Regions from separate parts of the Undibacterium sp. genome, predicted to be linked through region 1. Evidence: predicted binding sites of a transcription regulator. Region 1 holds the regulator's gene; each other region holds the start of a gene.
What was found. Region 1 encodes sigma-54, which starts transcription at its own class of promoters, with help from an activator protein. Its sites were predicted from a motif close to TGGCANGNAANCTGCTTT; they were not measured.

Region 1 (3,708 bases):
TGGCTTGCGCCTCTGCCCATGCAGAAAAAGCCGACAGCAACAAGGAAACTATCATCGAAGCCGGTTATGGCGAGAGTGATGGCAAAACCAGCGTGCGCAGATTGTCCAAGGGCGTTTCCCTGATGCGTGGCACGCTGGTAGTCAAAGCCGAGAACGCCGTTGTCACAGAAGCCCCGAATGGTGACCAGTTCGTCGTCCTGACTGGTGGCAGCAACCGCAAAGTCAGTTTCCGCCAGAAACGCGACGGCGGCCCTGACCTGTGGGTGGATGGCGAGGCAGACCGCGCGGAATACAACCAGAGTACAGAAATCGTCAAATTCATTTCCAAGGCCAAGGTGCGCTATCTGGAAGGCAAAAAAGTCACCCAGGAACAAGAGGGTGAATACTTGTCTTATGATAGCAAGAATGACTTTTTCATCGGCACCAACTCGACCAGTGGCCAGCATGTGGATGGCTCGGGCAGTTTGAAAATCATCCTGCAACCAAAACCAGAAAAGCAGGCTAATTAAGATGACAGCAAAGTCCAGTACCTTGCTCGTCAAGGGATTGCAAAAACGTTATGGTGCACGCCAGGTGGTGCGCGATGTATCCCTGCTCTTGAAAAGCGGCGAAGTAGTTGGTTTGCTGGGTCCGAATGGTGCCGGCAAAACCACCTCCTTCTACATGATCGTAGGCTTGGTACCTTCAGATGCGGGTGACATCACGATTGATGATGTGAATATCTCTCAATTGCCCATCCATGAGCGTGCCGTACTTGGCTTATCTTATTTGCCACAGGAGGCTTCGGTATTCCGCAAGCTGACTGTCGAAGACAATATCCGCGCCGTACTGGAATTGCAAAAAGACAGCGACGGGAAATTTCTTGGCACCAAAAAAATAGAAGAAAGACTGGATGCCCTGCTGGCCGATTTGCAAATTGAAAAAATACGCGAAAGCCAGGCATTATCTCTCTCGGGTGGTGAACGCCGCCGTGTGGAAATTGCCCGCGCACTGGCCACTAATCCACGCTTTGTCTTGCTGGATGAACCTTTTGCCGGTGTTGACCCTATCGCCGTCATAGAGATTCAACGTATAGTGCGCTTTCTCAAGGAGCGAGGCATAGGTGTACTGATTACCGATCATAATGTGCGCGAAACACTGGGCATTTGTGATCACGCCTATATCATAAATCAAGGCGCGGTACTTGCCAGCGGCAAGCCTGACGACATTATCCAAAATGAATCTGTACGTCGCGTTTATCTCGGAGAACACTTCCGGATGTGACGGGAATCATCATGAAACAAAGCCTGCAACTACGTACCTCACAACATCTGGCCTTAACGCCGCAATTGCAGCAATCAATACGATTATTGCAGTTATCCACTTTGGAATTGCATCAGGAGCTGGAGACGCTGCTGACCGATAACCCAATGCTGGAACGCGTGGACGATCCCCTCGATCATGCCGTGCGCCTGCTGGCTGACGGTGCCATCAATACCAGCAGCACTTCTGCCGATGCTGGCATGGAAGCACCAACACAAAGAGAAGAAACCGATAAATCCGCCGAACCTGCGGCGGCTGATGCCGAAACCGTCATCAGCAACGACAGCACTACCTCCAGCGAAGAAGACTGGGGCTTTGATGACGTGCAGCATGGCAGCAAGTCTGGTGATGATGAAGATGGGCGCCCGCAACTGGGTGCCGCCCACATCACTCTGCGTGAACATTTGCTGGAGCAAATGCGCCTGAACTTGCGCGAACCGCGTGACCGCGCTCTGGTCGAATTGATGATCGATGCGCTGGACAGCAATGGCTACCTGACCGAAACCCTGGACGAAATACATGCAAGTCTGCCACTGGAACTTGCCGTCGAGCCAGAAGAACTTGGTTTTGCCCTGAACATGCTGCAAAGCTTTGACCCGGCAGGTGTCGGCGCACGCAGCCCATCTGAATGCCTGGCCCTGCAAATCAGGCGTATGCCCAAAGTGGCTTTTGTCACACGCAGGCTGGCATTGCAAATTGTTGAAACACAACTGAGTTTATTTGCACAAAGAGATTTCACCAAACTCAAGAAAATTCTTGATTGCGACGATGAAGATTTGCGCGATGCACAAACCGTCATCAGGCTTTGCCAGCCCCGGCCAGGCATTGCCTTTGCGGTTGATGAATCAGATTATGTGGTGCCAGATGTGATCGTCAGAAAATCGGACAATGGCTGGCAAGTCATGCTGAATCAGGACGTGATGCCCAGGCTGCGGGTCAGCAGCATGTATGCCAATATCATGAAGCAAAACCGCGGTGAGGCTGGGCTGGGCACACAATTGCAGGAAGCACGCTGGCTGATAAAGAATATGCGGCAACGTTTCGACACTATTTTGCGCGTTGCACAAGCGATAGTTGAAAGACAACGCAATTTTTTCACCCACGGTGCTGTTGCCATGCGCCCCCTTGTTTTGCGCGAAATTGCTGATACACTAGGATTACACGAGAGCACTATCTCACGTGTAACAACTCAAAAATACATGTTGACCCCACATGGCATGTTTGAGTTGAAGTATTTTTTCGGCAGCCATGTCGCGACGGAAACAGGGGGTGAAGCATCTTCCACCGCGATACGTGCACTCATCAAGCAGCTGATAGGAGCAGAAGACCAGAAAAGCCCACTCTCTGATAGCAAAATTGCAGACATGCTGGGTGAACAGGGCATGGTAATTGCCCGACGGACAGTTGCCAAATACCGTGAAGCCCTCAAAATCCCCCCAGTGAGTTTGCGTAAATCTTTGTAAGTAGTCCTTGTAATCACGGTTTGAATTGCTATATATGATTTAGCTCAAAGCAAATAAAGGCCAAGAGCGTATCGTTACAGCAAGTAACATCACTATAGGAGCACAGTATGAATCTCACCATCAGTGGACACCACGTCGAAGTAACTCCTGCAATTCGTGAATATGTACATACCAAACTAGAACGTATCAGGCGGCATTTCGACCAGGTCATTGATATCGCCGTCATCCTGACGGTGGACAAGCTCCGGGAAAAGGATAAACGACACAAAGCCGACATTAACCTGCATATCAGCGGTAAAGATATCCATGTTGAAAGTTTGGCGCATGATCTGTATGCAGCAATTGATGCACTGGTAGACAAACTGGATCGCCAGGTCATCAAGCATAAAGACAAGATCCAGGACCATCAGCACGACGCTATCAAGCACATACCTGATCCGGCATCGGCTTCATAAGACCCCAGTCCTTACCCGAACAGGGTTGCGGACATCCAAAACAAGGACGCTAGAAGGCGTCCTTTTTGTTGGGTGAGTGGTTTGAAATAAATAATATCTTTTAATTATTCCAATCGATTGCTCTGTGACAATCCGTGCACGCATTAACCGTCATTCCAGCATGCTTTTGGCTGGAATCCAGTGGCGTTTAAGGCATGCCATACTTTGATTAAAACAATTACACTTCATGGATACAAGCCGGGTCTCGGCCCGGCAGCCGAAATACTTTCTTTGCGTCGCCAAAGAACGTATTCAAAGAAAGGCGACCCAGGCGTAGCCGCCCCTTCGGGGTGCCCGTTTGTGCAGTACAAAAAATGGGAAGATCCGAAACTCGCTTCGCTCAAACAGCGGCTCTTCTTAATCCATTTTCTGTACTGCACAAACGGCGGCTACACATGGGAACTGCGAAAGTCAAAAACAACTACAACCCCAAAGTCAAACCCAACGGC
Region 2 (3,708 bases), on a different contig from region 1:
CTGCGCGAATACCTGAATGACCACGGCATCGTCGAATCCAAGGTCGTTGCCGGCAAAGAAGAAGCCGGTGAAAAATTCGCCGACTACTTCGACTATTCAGAAACCCTGGGCACCATCCCTTCCCACCGCGCCCTGGCCCTGTTCCGTGGCCGTCGCGAAGAAATGCTGACCGTGACCCTGCGTCTGGACAGCGAAGAAGAAAAACCAAAATGGGATGCGCCACTCAACCCATGCGAAAGCCGCATCGCTGCCCGCTTTGGCGTGAGCCAAAAAGACCGCCCTGCCGACAAATGGCTGGTGGATACTGTACGCTGGGCCTGGCGCGTGAAAGTCTTCATGCATCTGGATACAGAATTGATGGGCAAGCTGCGCGAAACAGCAGAAATCGAAGCCATCAATGTATTTGCCCGCAACCTGAAAGCCCTGTTGCTGGCAGCACCTGCCGGCCCACGCGCCACAATGGGTCTTGATCCTGGCCTGCGTACCGGTGTCAAGGTAGCGATCGTAGATGCGACCGGCAAGGTGGTTGAATATGCGACGATCTACCCGCATCAGCCACGCAATGACTGGGATGGTTCGCTGCATGTCCTGGCGCAACTGGCGGCCAAGCATAATGTCTCGCTGATCTCCATCGGTAATGGTACAGCTTCGCGTGAAACCGACAAGCTGGCAGGCGATTTGATCAAGCTCAAGCCTGAACTCAAGCTGACCAAGATCGTGGTCTCTGAAGCAGGGGCGTCAGTGTATTCTGCCTCTGAATTTGCTTCCAAAGAATTGCCTGACCTGGATGTCTCTATCCGTGGTGCGGTATCGATTGCACGTCGCCTGCAAGATCCATTGGCAGAACTGGTGAAGATTGATCCTAAATCCATAGGCGTCGGTCAATACCAGCATGATGTCAGCCAGTCACAACTGGCACGTTCACTCGATGCAGTCGTCGAGGATTGTGTGAATGCGGTGGGTGTCGATGTGAATACTGCCTCTGCCCCCTTGCTGGCACGTGTCTCTGGTTTGTCATCGAGCGTGGCGCAAAGCATCGTCAATTTCCGCGATGCCAAGGGCATGTTCAGTTCACGCTCTGACCTGCGCGCAGTACCTCGCCTGGGTGATAAGACCTTCGAACAGGCAGCCGGTTTCTTGCGCATCATGAACGGCAGCAACCCGCTGGATGCGTCTGCAGTCCACCCTGAATCGTATCCGCTGGTAGAAAAAATCCTGGCTGATATCAAGAAGGATATAAAAGGTGTAATCGGCGACGCTGGCTTGCTGAAGTCCTTGAACCCAGCCAAATATGCCGATGAAAAATTCGGCGTACCTACCATCACCGACATCATCGGCGAACTGGAAAAACCAGGCCGTGACCCACGCCCAGAATTCACCACAGCCACCTTCAAGGACGGCGTTGAAGAAATCAAGGACTTGCGCCCTGACATGATTTTGGAAGGCGTAGTCACCAACGTCGCCGCCTTTGGCGCTTTCGTTGATATCGGCGTACATCAGGATGGTCTGGTACATATCTCTGCCTTGTCCAACACCTTCGTCAAAGACCCGCATACCGTGGTCAAGGCTGGTCAGGTCGTCAAAGTGAAAGTGCTGGAAGTCGATGTCAAACGCCAGCGTATCGCCCTGACCATGCGCCTGACAGATGCAGCACCTGTAGCAGGCAGCAAACCTGAACAACGTGGTGACCGCAACGATGCCAAACGCCTCAATCAACATCGCTCACAAGCTCAGGCACCAGCACCTGCTGGTAATGCCATGGCTGCGGCGTTTGCGAAATTGCGTGGCTAAGTAAAAAGTAAGCAATAAGCCTAGTGATCAGACTGTCCCAAATTGTGACAGTCTGACCAATGTTGCGAAATAATGTGACACCCGGATTGTTGACATCCTCCCTGTCAGCCAATCCACCACCAGCAGCATTAGTCCCCCCTGCGCCTCCCCCTCTCTAGCCAGCATCCACTGTATTTTCCCGTCAGGAAAAAATTTTCAACATGGCACGCCGTTTGCGTTGTTATCCCTGTGTTGCATCACATGCACACCATCTAATAAACAACGGAGACCACCATCATGAACATGGCAGACATCAGCAAACTCGGTATCAGCAATCCTTTCGCCAAACGCTACGACAATTTCATAGGCGGCAAATTTGTGGCCCCGGTCAAAGGTGAATATTTCGAAAACATCAGCCCCGTCATCGGCCAGGCATTTTGCGAAGTGGCACGTTCAACCGCAGAAGACGTGGAACTGGCTCTGGATGCAGCCCATGCAGCCAAGAAAGCCTGGGGGAAAACCTCACTGGCTGAACGTTCGAACATCCTGAATAAAATTGCTGACCGCATGGAAGCCAATCTGAGCCTGCTGGCCACCGCAGAGACCATAGACAATGGCAAACCCATACGCGAGACCATGGCGGCGGATATTCCTCTTGCCATCGATCACTTCCGTTATTTTGCTGGTTGCATACGGGCGCAGGAAGGTTCAGTCGCACAAATTGATGACCAGACTTATGCATATCATTTCCATGAACCGCTGGGCGTGGTTGGCCAGATTATTCCATGGAACTTCCCTATCCTGATGGCTGTGTGGAAGATGGCACCAGCACTGGCCGCGGGCAATTGCATCGTCCTGAAACCAGCTGAGCAAACCCCTGCATCCATCATGGTCTTGATTGATCTTATCAAGGACCTGTTGCCACCTGGTGTCTTGAATATCGTCAATGGCTTTGGTCTGGAAGCAGGCAAGCCACTGGCATCCAGCAAGCGCATCGCCAAGATTGCCTTCACGGGCGAAACTGGTACTGGCCGCCTGATCATGCAATATGCTTCGCAAAACATCATCCCTGTCACGCTGGAACTAGGTGGCAAATCACCGAATATTTTCTTTGCCGATGTGTTGGAGCAAGACGATGCCTTCTTCGACAAATGCCTGGAAGGTTTTGCCATGTTTGCCCTGAATCAGGGTGAAGTCTGCACCTGCCCTTCACGCGTGCTGATACAGGAATCCATCTACGACCAGTTCATGGCCAGGGCCATCAAGCGCGTAGCCGCCATCAAGCAGGGCAACCCGCTCGACAGCACCACCATGATAGGTGCGCAGGCATCGCAGGAACAACTGGAAAAAATCCTGTCCTATCTGGACATAGGCAAACAGGAAGGCGCGCAACTCTTGATAGGTGGAGAAAGAAATGTGCTGGATGGCGATCTGGCCAAGGGCTATTACGTCAAGCCAACCATCTTCCAGGGTCACAATAAAATGCGCATCTTCCAGGAAGAAATCTTTGGCCCAGTTGTTTCTGTCACCACCTTCAAGGATGAAGAAGAAGCGATCTCTATCGCCAACGATACCCTGTATGGCCTGGGTGCTGGCTTGTGGACACGCGACGGCTCCCGCGCCTTCCGCGTTGGCCGTGCCATCGAAGCTGGCCGCGTATGGACCAATTGCTACCACCTCTACCCAGCGCATGCTGCATTTGGTGGTTATAAACAATCTGGCATAGGACGCGAGAATCACAAGATGATGCTGGATCATTATCAACAGACTAAAAACCTGCTGGTGAGCTATAACCCGAATGCGATGGGGTTCTTTTGATTGACATTTAAGACCACTCAACACAGAGGCACAGAGACACAGAGAAAGGCAAGAGAAAACCTGTAATGATGATTTTTAGACTTGTCTCTGTGTCTCTACTTTTATAGAGACACAGAGTTA
Region 3 (3,708 bases), on a different contig from region 1:
TAATTTTTCTACATAGTTTTGCAAACTGCCGATATTTGAATTGATAAAACCTATGGGGTTATTAATTTCGTGCGCAATACCAGCGGCCAGTTGGCCAACCGAAGCCATTTTTTCTGATTGCAATAACTGTTCGTGGGCTTCTTGAAGTTTTTTGATCAAAAGATGTTGTTCTTCACCTTTCTTGAACAGGGCGGCTTCCATCTCCTTGCGTTTGGTGATGTCGGTCAATGAACCCACAACTTCAACAGGATTGCCATCCTTGTCGCGTATCAACCTGAGCATGTCATGCATCCAAACATACTGGCCGCTACGGCTCATGAAGCGATATTCGTAGGCTCTTTCACCCTCGGTAAACAATTTGGCAATGCTGGAGAAAATCTCGGGTACATCACTGGGGTGTATATGCTCAAACCAGAAATTTGGGTCAGCAACCATTTCATCAGGATGGTAGCCAAGTACATGCAAGGCATTGTTACTCACGAAAGTCATTTTGAAATCACCCGTGGGTACACTGCTGTAGATGATTGCGGGAGTATTGTCGATCAGGTATTGCAGTCTGGCATCCGTGGAGATGCCGATGGCTGAAGCAGGCAGAGGAGCAGTGTTGACTGCTGGCACAACACTGAATTCATCAAATTGATTCACCATGACCACCATTAGGAAAAAATCAATAGAAATATTGTTTTTTTTAAATTCCCTTATGACTACATATTAGAGCAACAAGTATATAAAGTGCTATTTTTTTCAAAAAGGCTTTATATGTTTTAGCTCTGCATATGGCGAATAGTCTGAAAATTGCGCATTTTTTGCTAAAGATTCATAAATTAAACCCAATAAAACATCGGCTTAGGTGATATCCAAGAAAATTATTTTTTTTGATAAATTGTTGCTTTTTGATATGTTTTGAAATCGGACCTTGTTTTTTATTCAGACGGCAAGCAAAGCCATGCAGCAGGTGATGATTTGATTTTTCGCACAATTTAAGCGCGAAGATGCACTGAAAAGTGGAGTTGGTATATTTATAGGATCGTTTTGCATCATTTTTGTCAATTTTTCCTGATGTGTTTGTCTGTTGCATGCACTGGAATAGTTGGTAAATTTATCTCATTGAAGTCATTGACGATGTTGCGTGCATCTATCCACACCAAAATTGCAACTATTTAGTTAGTGAAATTGAGGATTCTTTTTTTGTTTTTTACAGTTGGCACGTTATCTGCTATCTGCCTTGGTGGAAGTTCGGTTTTTCAGTTCAATGACCTCACCACTATCAGGAGAAAACATGTCACGTCGTACTGTTTTGAAAGCAACTGCTGTCGCCGCAATGACTTTGGCCGCTTCTGGCTGGCTTACGCAGGCACAGGCCGCCGATACCATCAAGGTCGGCATTCTGCATTCCCTGTCTGGCACTATGGCAATCTCGGAGACATCGCTCAAAGATGTGGCCTTGATGACGATAGATGAAATCAATTCCAAGGGCGGTGTCATGGGCAAAAAACTGGAAGCGGTGATCGTTGATCCGGCCTCCAACTGGCCGCTTTTTGCAGAGAAAGCCCGCCAACTGGTATCTCAAGACAAAGTATCCGTCGTGTTTGGTTGCTGGACATCGGTATCGCGCAAATCCGTATTGCCAGTCTTCAAGGAACTCAATAGCCTGCTGTTCTACCCGGTACAGTATGAAGGTGAAGAGTTGGAGAAAAACGTTTTCTACACAGGCGCTGCGCCTAACCAGCAAGCTATCCCAGCCACTGAATACCTGATGTCGAAAGAGGGGGGCGGTGCCAAGCGCTTTGTCTTGCTGGGAACTGACTATGTGTATCCACGTACCACCAATAAAATCCTGCGCGCCTTCTTGCATAGCAAGGGTGTCAAGGATACGGACATTGATGAAGTGTATACCCCATTTGGCCACTCCGATTACCAGACCATCGTTGCCAATATAAAGAAATTTGCCGCGGGCGGCAAAACAGCGGTCATCTCCACTATCAATGGCGATTCCAACGTCCCGTTCTATAAAGAGCTCGGCAATGCTGGCTTGAAGGCAACGGATGTGCCTGTCGTTGCATTCTCTGTCGGTGAAGAAGAATTGCGCGGTGTCGATACTAAACCGCTGGTCGGCCATCTGGCTGCATGGAATTACTTCCAGTCTGTAAAAAATCCGGTGAATACTGAATTCATCAAAAAATGGAAAGATTATGCAGCCGCCAAAAAACTGCCTAATGCCGCAACAGTTGTGACTAACGATCCAATGGAAGCGACTTATGTAGGTATGTATATGTGGAAGCAGGCCGTTGAAAAAGCCAAATCCACAGATACTGACAAAGTCATTGCCGCCATGGGCGGGCAGACTTTCAAGTCACCATCCGGTTTTGAATTGACGATGGATAAAACCAATCACCACTTGCACAAGCCAGTCATGATTGGTGAGATCAAGGCTGACGGTCAGTTTAGCGTAGTCTACAAAACCAAGACACCTATCCGTGCGCAACCTTGGAGCCCTTACATCCCTGGCAATGAAGGCAAGCAGAAGCTGTAATTCAAGAAGTTATATTTAAGCAGTGATGCAGACACTCAGGACTTCTATGACGACGTCCTGAGTGCTGTTCCGGATTTCCCATTCCTGACCTGGTTGCCTATGATATTTCGTAAAATTTGCGTGAGCATAGTCTTGTTCGTGTTCAGCCTGACAGCGCAAGCGGCTATCGATGGCAAGCTCTTGCAGGCTTTGGCGGGTGATGATCCTGATGCGCGTATTACCGCCGTCAACTCCATCGCGGCCCAGGGTAATGAAGAGGCGGTGGAAGTATTGACTGCACTGAAAAATGAAACTTTGTTTGCCAAGGATGTTGCTGTCTATCTTGTCGATGGTGAGCAGGCCAGGGACCTCAGCACTGGAAAAATGCAAAAGCTGCCGGACGATGCAGAAGCAATCACCATCAATAACCGCCTGCGTGCCGCACTGGATAGTGCACTGTCAGGCCTGAGATTATTTTCACCGGACAAGAATACTCGTCTCATCGCAGCAACTGCGCTCGAAAAAGAAGCAACGCCAGAGCAATTGCCCTTGCTGAACAGAGCCTATCTGAAAGAAAACGACAGCGAAATCAAATCCCGTCTGCAAATGCTGATTGCCACCGCCAATTTGCAAGCCAGTGACCCGGTAGTGCGCAAGGCCGCAGTCAAGGCTTTGCTGGATAGTCCCAACCCCAATTTAAAACCTGTGCTGCAAAAAATGCTGGCACAAAATCCTGATGGTAGTTACAACGAAGCTGATGCCAGCATACGTTTGGAGGCAGCCAATACTCTGAATGCCATCGATGGGCGTCTGGCGCGCATGGAATTTGTCGGCAATCTGTTTTACGGAGTATCGCTGGGCAGTGTGCTGTTGCTGGCTGCACTGGGTCTGGCAATCACCTTTGGCCTGATGGGTATTATCAATATGGCGCATGGCGAATTGCTGATGATAGGTGCTTACACCACCTATGTTTGCCAGATGCTGTTCCGCAAATTCATGCCTGGTGCTGTGGATGCCTATTTGTTGCTGGCTCTGCCTGCCGCTTTTCTGGTCTCTGCCGCGGTTGGTATTTTACTGGAAAGAACGGTGATCCGCTGGTTATATGGTCGCCCGCTGGAAACCCTGTTATGTACCTGGGGCATCAGCTTGATACTGATGCAGGCAGTGCGTTCGATTTTTGGTGCGCAAAATGTCGA
Region 4 (3,708 bases), on a different contig from region 1:
ATGGCGCATGACAGTACCTCGCACGGTAAACACGGCGACATCCTCGCCACTGGTTAAGGTTGCGCGCAAACGGCTTTTTTCACGCAACTCATACGGCAAAACCAGTTGCCCGGCGATGCTGTCGGCAGTCTCTATCTTTGTTTGTAATGTCAGCATTGTTTAAAATAAGAAATAACGTTGGGCCATAGGCAGGATTTTTGCTGGTTCGCATACCAGCAATTCACCATTGGCACGGACTTCATAGGTTTCGGAATCGACTTCCATTTTCGGCGCCAGGCTATTGTGTATCATGTCCTTCTTACGAATCTGGCGCGTGTTCTTGACAGCGATCAGGGTCTTGTTCAGCTTCAGTTGTTCTGCCAGACCGGCATCCAGCCCCGCCTGCGAGACAAAGGTAAATGACTTTTTCAGTCCACCTCCAAAGGCTCCAAACATCATGCGGTAATGCACAGGCTGTGGCGTTGGTATCGATGCATTCGGGTCACCCATCTGGGCTGCCGCGATCATGCCGCCCTTGATGATCATCGATGGTTTCACGCCAAAGAACGCTGGCTTCCATAAAACGATGTCAGCAATCTTGCCCACTTCCAGTGAGCCTACTGCATGGGCAATGCCATGGGTCAGCGCCGGGTTGATCGTATATTTGGCGATATAGCGTTTGACGCGAAAGTTGTCGTTACGCGCATTGTCTTCTGCCAGCGAGCCACGCTGTTGCTTCATCTTGTCTGCCGTTTGCCAGGTACGCATGATGACTTCACCTACACGACCCATGGCCTGAGAATCGGAAGACATCATAGAGATGGCGCCAATATCATGCAAAATATCTTCAGCAGCGATGGTTTCGCGCCGTATGCGTGATTCGGCAAAGGCAATGTCTTCTGCAATAGCCGGGTCTAGATGGTGGCAGACCATGAGCATGTCGAGATGCTCATCCAGGGTATTGACAGTGTAAGGCCGGGTAGGATTGGTGGAGGACGGCAGTACGTTCGCCTCGCCCACTGCCGCAATAATATCCGGCGCATGACCACCGCCCGCTCCTTCGGTATGGAAGGTGTGGATAGTCCTGTCCTTGAATGCGGCCAGAGTGTGCTCCAAAAAGCCACCTTCATTCAACGTATCGCTATGGATAGCAACTTGCACATCCATCTGGTCTGCCACGGTCAGGCAGTTGTCGATGGCTTGCGGCGTCGTACCCCAGTCTTCATGCAGCTTCAGGCCGATGGCACCAGCCCTGACCTGTTCTTCCAGTGGCAACGGCAGGCTGACATTGCCCTTGCCCATAAAGCCCAGGTTCATGGGGAATGCATCTGCCGCCATTAGCATGGAATGCAAATGCCATGGGCCAGGCGTACAAGTCGTTGCTGCCGTCCCGGTGGCCGGGCCAGTACCGCCACCCAACATGGTGGTGACGCCGCTCATCAACGCTTCTTCTATCTGCTGCGGACAGATGAAATGGATGTGTGAGTCGATGCCACCAGCGGTCACGATCTTGCCTTCACCGGCGATGATCTCGGTCGCACCACCAATTGCCATATCAACGCCCGACTGTATGTCAGGATTACCAGCCTTGCCTATACAGGCAATCAAGCCATTTTTAATCCCAATGTCAGCCTTGACGATGCCCCAGTGATCAATAATGACGGCATTGGTGATGACAGTATCCATGACTTCAGCATGTGATCTTTGTGACTGGCCCATGCCATCGCGTATCACCTTGCCGCCGCCAAATTTCACTTCTTCGCCATAGATGGCAAAGTCTTTCTCGATTTCTATGAATAGATTGGTATCTGCCAGACGGATGCGGTCACCCGTAGTTGGCCCGAACATTTCAGCATAGGCATGACGTGAAATTTTCATAGCGCCCCCATGACTTTACCGCTGAAACCATAGACTTTCCTATCACCCGCCAGGGCCACCAGCTCTATGCTGCGTTGCTGCCCCGGTTCAAAGCGTATGGCAGTGCCAGCGGCAATATTGAGACGCATGCCATAAGCAAGCTGGCGCTCAAATTGCAGGGCAGGATTGGTTTCGTAAAAATGAAAATGTGAGCCCACCTGTATCGGCCTGTCACCGCTATTGGCCACAGTAATGCTGACGACGGCACGACCGACATTCAATTCTATGTCCCCATCCTCTATCAGGGTTTCGCCTGGTATCATGATTTTCTCCTAAGGAATGGGGTGATGAACGGTGACCAGCTTGCTGCCATCTGGGAATGTCGCTTCGACCTGGATATCAGGAATCATTTCCGGCACGCCTTCCATGACATCGGCACGGCTGAGAATTTGCGTGCCTTCCGACATCAGCTCTGCCACCGTCCTGCCATCACGTGCGCCCTCCATGATGGCAGCGGTGATCAGGGCAACTGCTTCCGGGTAATTCAGCTTCAGGCCGCGCGCCTTGCGTCTCTCTGCCAACAGGGCGGCGGTAAATATCAGCAACTTATCTTTTTCTCTGGGTGTCAGATCCATATCTTCTTTCACTTATTGTCTGTGCTATCACCAAACTTATTATTTATCGCCATTTCCAAAATAACAAGCAAGTCAACATTGGTGACAGACCATCCCTCTAAAAACATTATAAAAAGCAACACAGCAAGTTTTGAACCAAGGGCAAACAGCCTGGATTGCAAAGATGCGCACCAAATAAAGGCAGATACTCACCAAGTTGGTGCATTTCATACAAATGCGGTTAGGTAGAAAATAGTTGGAACTTTTAGTGCCCCTGAGAGTAATACCTTAAAACAACCAACAAATAAACGTGGATAACCAAGAGACAGATTCCAGCTTGCTGACACAAATGCGCGACGGTGATGTTGCCGCATTTCAACGTCTGTACCAGCGCCACCAAGGGCCCATCTATCGTTATGCCCTGATGCGTTGCGGTCAGAGTGCGCTGGCTGCCGACGTGGTGCAGGATGTTTTCATGGGTTTGCTGAGCAAGTCCTATCGCTATGACGCAGGCCTGGGCAGTTTGCAGAATTTTTTGTTCGGTGTGGCCAGGAATTTATTGTTGAAACAGGACCGGGCAGAACGCCGCCACCAATTTTTGCCAGGATATAGCGAAGAAGATGGAGAAGAAGTCTTGATGAGTGAAACAACAGAACCAGCGGACGCCATCTTCCATCAGCAACTGACTGAACATGTGCGGCATGCAGTAGCGGTACTACGCCCTCATTATCGTGACGTGATTATTTTGTATGAATTGCAGGAACTGTCGTACGCAGAGATAGCCGTGATTTGCGACATAGATATAGGAACAGTTCGCTCACGGCTGTCACGGGCGCGGGCAGCGATACTGCAATACAGCGAAAGACTGGGCTGGCGACCCAACGTAGCGGCAAAAACCGGAACACAAAGATGAAAGACCTTATGAATACCCCACAGGACGCCAGCAATGGAGATGCCTTGCTGGATCAGCAGTTCAGTCTTTTGCGCAAAGATTTGCAGGAGCTGAATACGCCAATGGCTATAGAGCAGACTTTATTGCAAGCTTTTGCCAAACAACAGGCCAAGGATAAAAAGCAGGCACGCAGCAAACGCCTGCGCCCGTGGCTGGCAGGTTTGCTGACGCTGAGTGGCAGCTTTGGCCTAGTCATGCTGACGGTCATGTTTCCAGTATCGCAGCGTCAATTGACGCCGGACAGTACCACTGTTTCGACTACAGAGCTTCCTCCTTTCGTCGCTCTGGTGCCGCTGGAGCGCCTGA

Region 2: the regulator sigma-54 is predicted to act here: its motif matches at 1,993-2,010, upstream of adh (aldehyde dehydrogenase).
Region 3: the regulator sigma-54 is predicted to act here: its motif matches at 1,203-1,220, upstream of urtA (urea ABC transporter substrate-binding protein).
Region 4: the regulator sigma-54 is predicted to act here: its motif matches at 2,592-2,609, upstream of Q8K39_RS11375 (urease subunit gamma).

What each region holds. Positions count from the first base shown of each region.
Region 1 covers NZ_JAUXQE010000018.1:22,085-25,792, forward strand. Annotated here, with positions in the region: gene lptA (lipopolysaccharide transport periplasmic protein LptA) at 1-509, shown strand, start outside; gene lptB (LPS export ABC transporter ATP-binding protein) at 511-1,263, shown strand; gene Q8K39_RS08720 (RNA polymerase factor sigma-54) at 1,275-2,765, shown strand; gene hpf (ribosome hibernation-promoting factor, HPF/YfiA family) at 2,873-3,220, shown strand.
Region 2 covers NZ_JAUXQE010000037.1:26,022-29,729, forward strand. Annotated here, with positions in the region: gene Q8K39_RS19680 (Tex family protein) at 1-1,791, shown strand, start outside; gene adh (aldehyde dehydrogenase) at 2,068-3,588, shown strand.
Region 3 covers NZ_JAUXQE010000021.1:415,278-418,985, reverse strand. Annotated here, with positions in the region: gene Q8K39_RS11450 (ATP-binding protein) at 1-648, opposite strand, end outside; gene urtA (urea ABC transporter substrate-binding protein) at 1,280-2,533, shown strand; gene urtB (urea ABC transporter permease subunit UrtB) at 2,633-3,708, shown strand, end outside.
Region 4 covers NZ_JAUXQE010000021.1:400,661-404,368, forward strand. Annotated here, with positions in the region: gene ureE (urease accessory protein UreE) at 1-156, opposite strand, end outside; gene ureC (urease subunit alpha) at 160-1,857, opposite strand; gene Q8K39_RS11370 (urease subunit beta) at 1,854-2,159, opposite strand; gene Q8K39_RS11375 (urease subunit gamma) at 2,169-2,471, opposite strand; gene Q8K39_RS11380 (RNA polymerase sigma factor) at 2,761-3,363, shown strand; gene Q8K39_RS11385 (hypothetical protein) at 3,372-3,708, shown strand, end outside.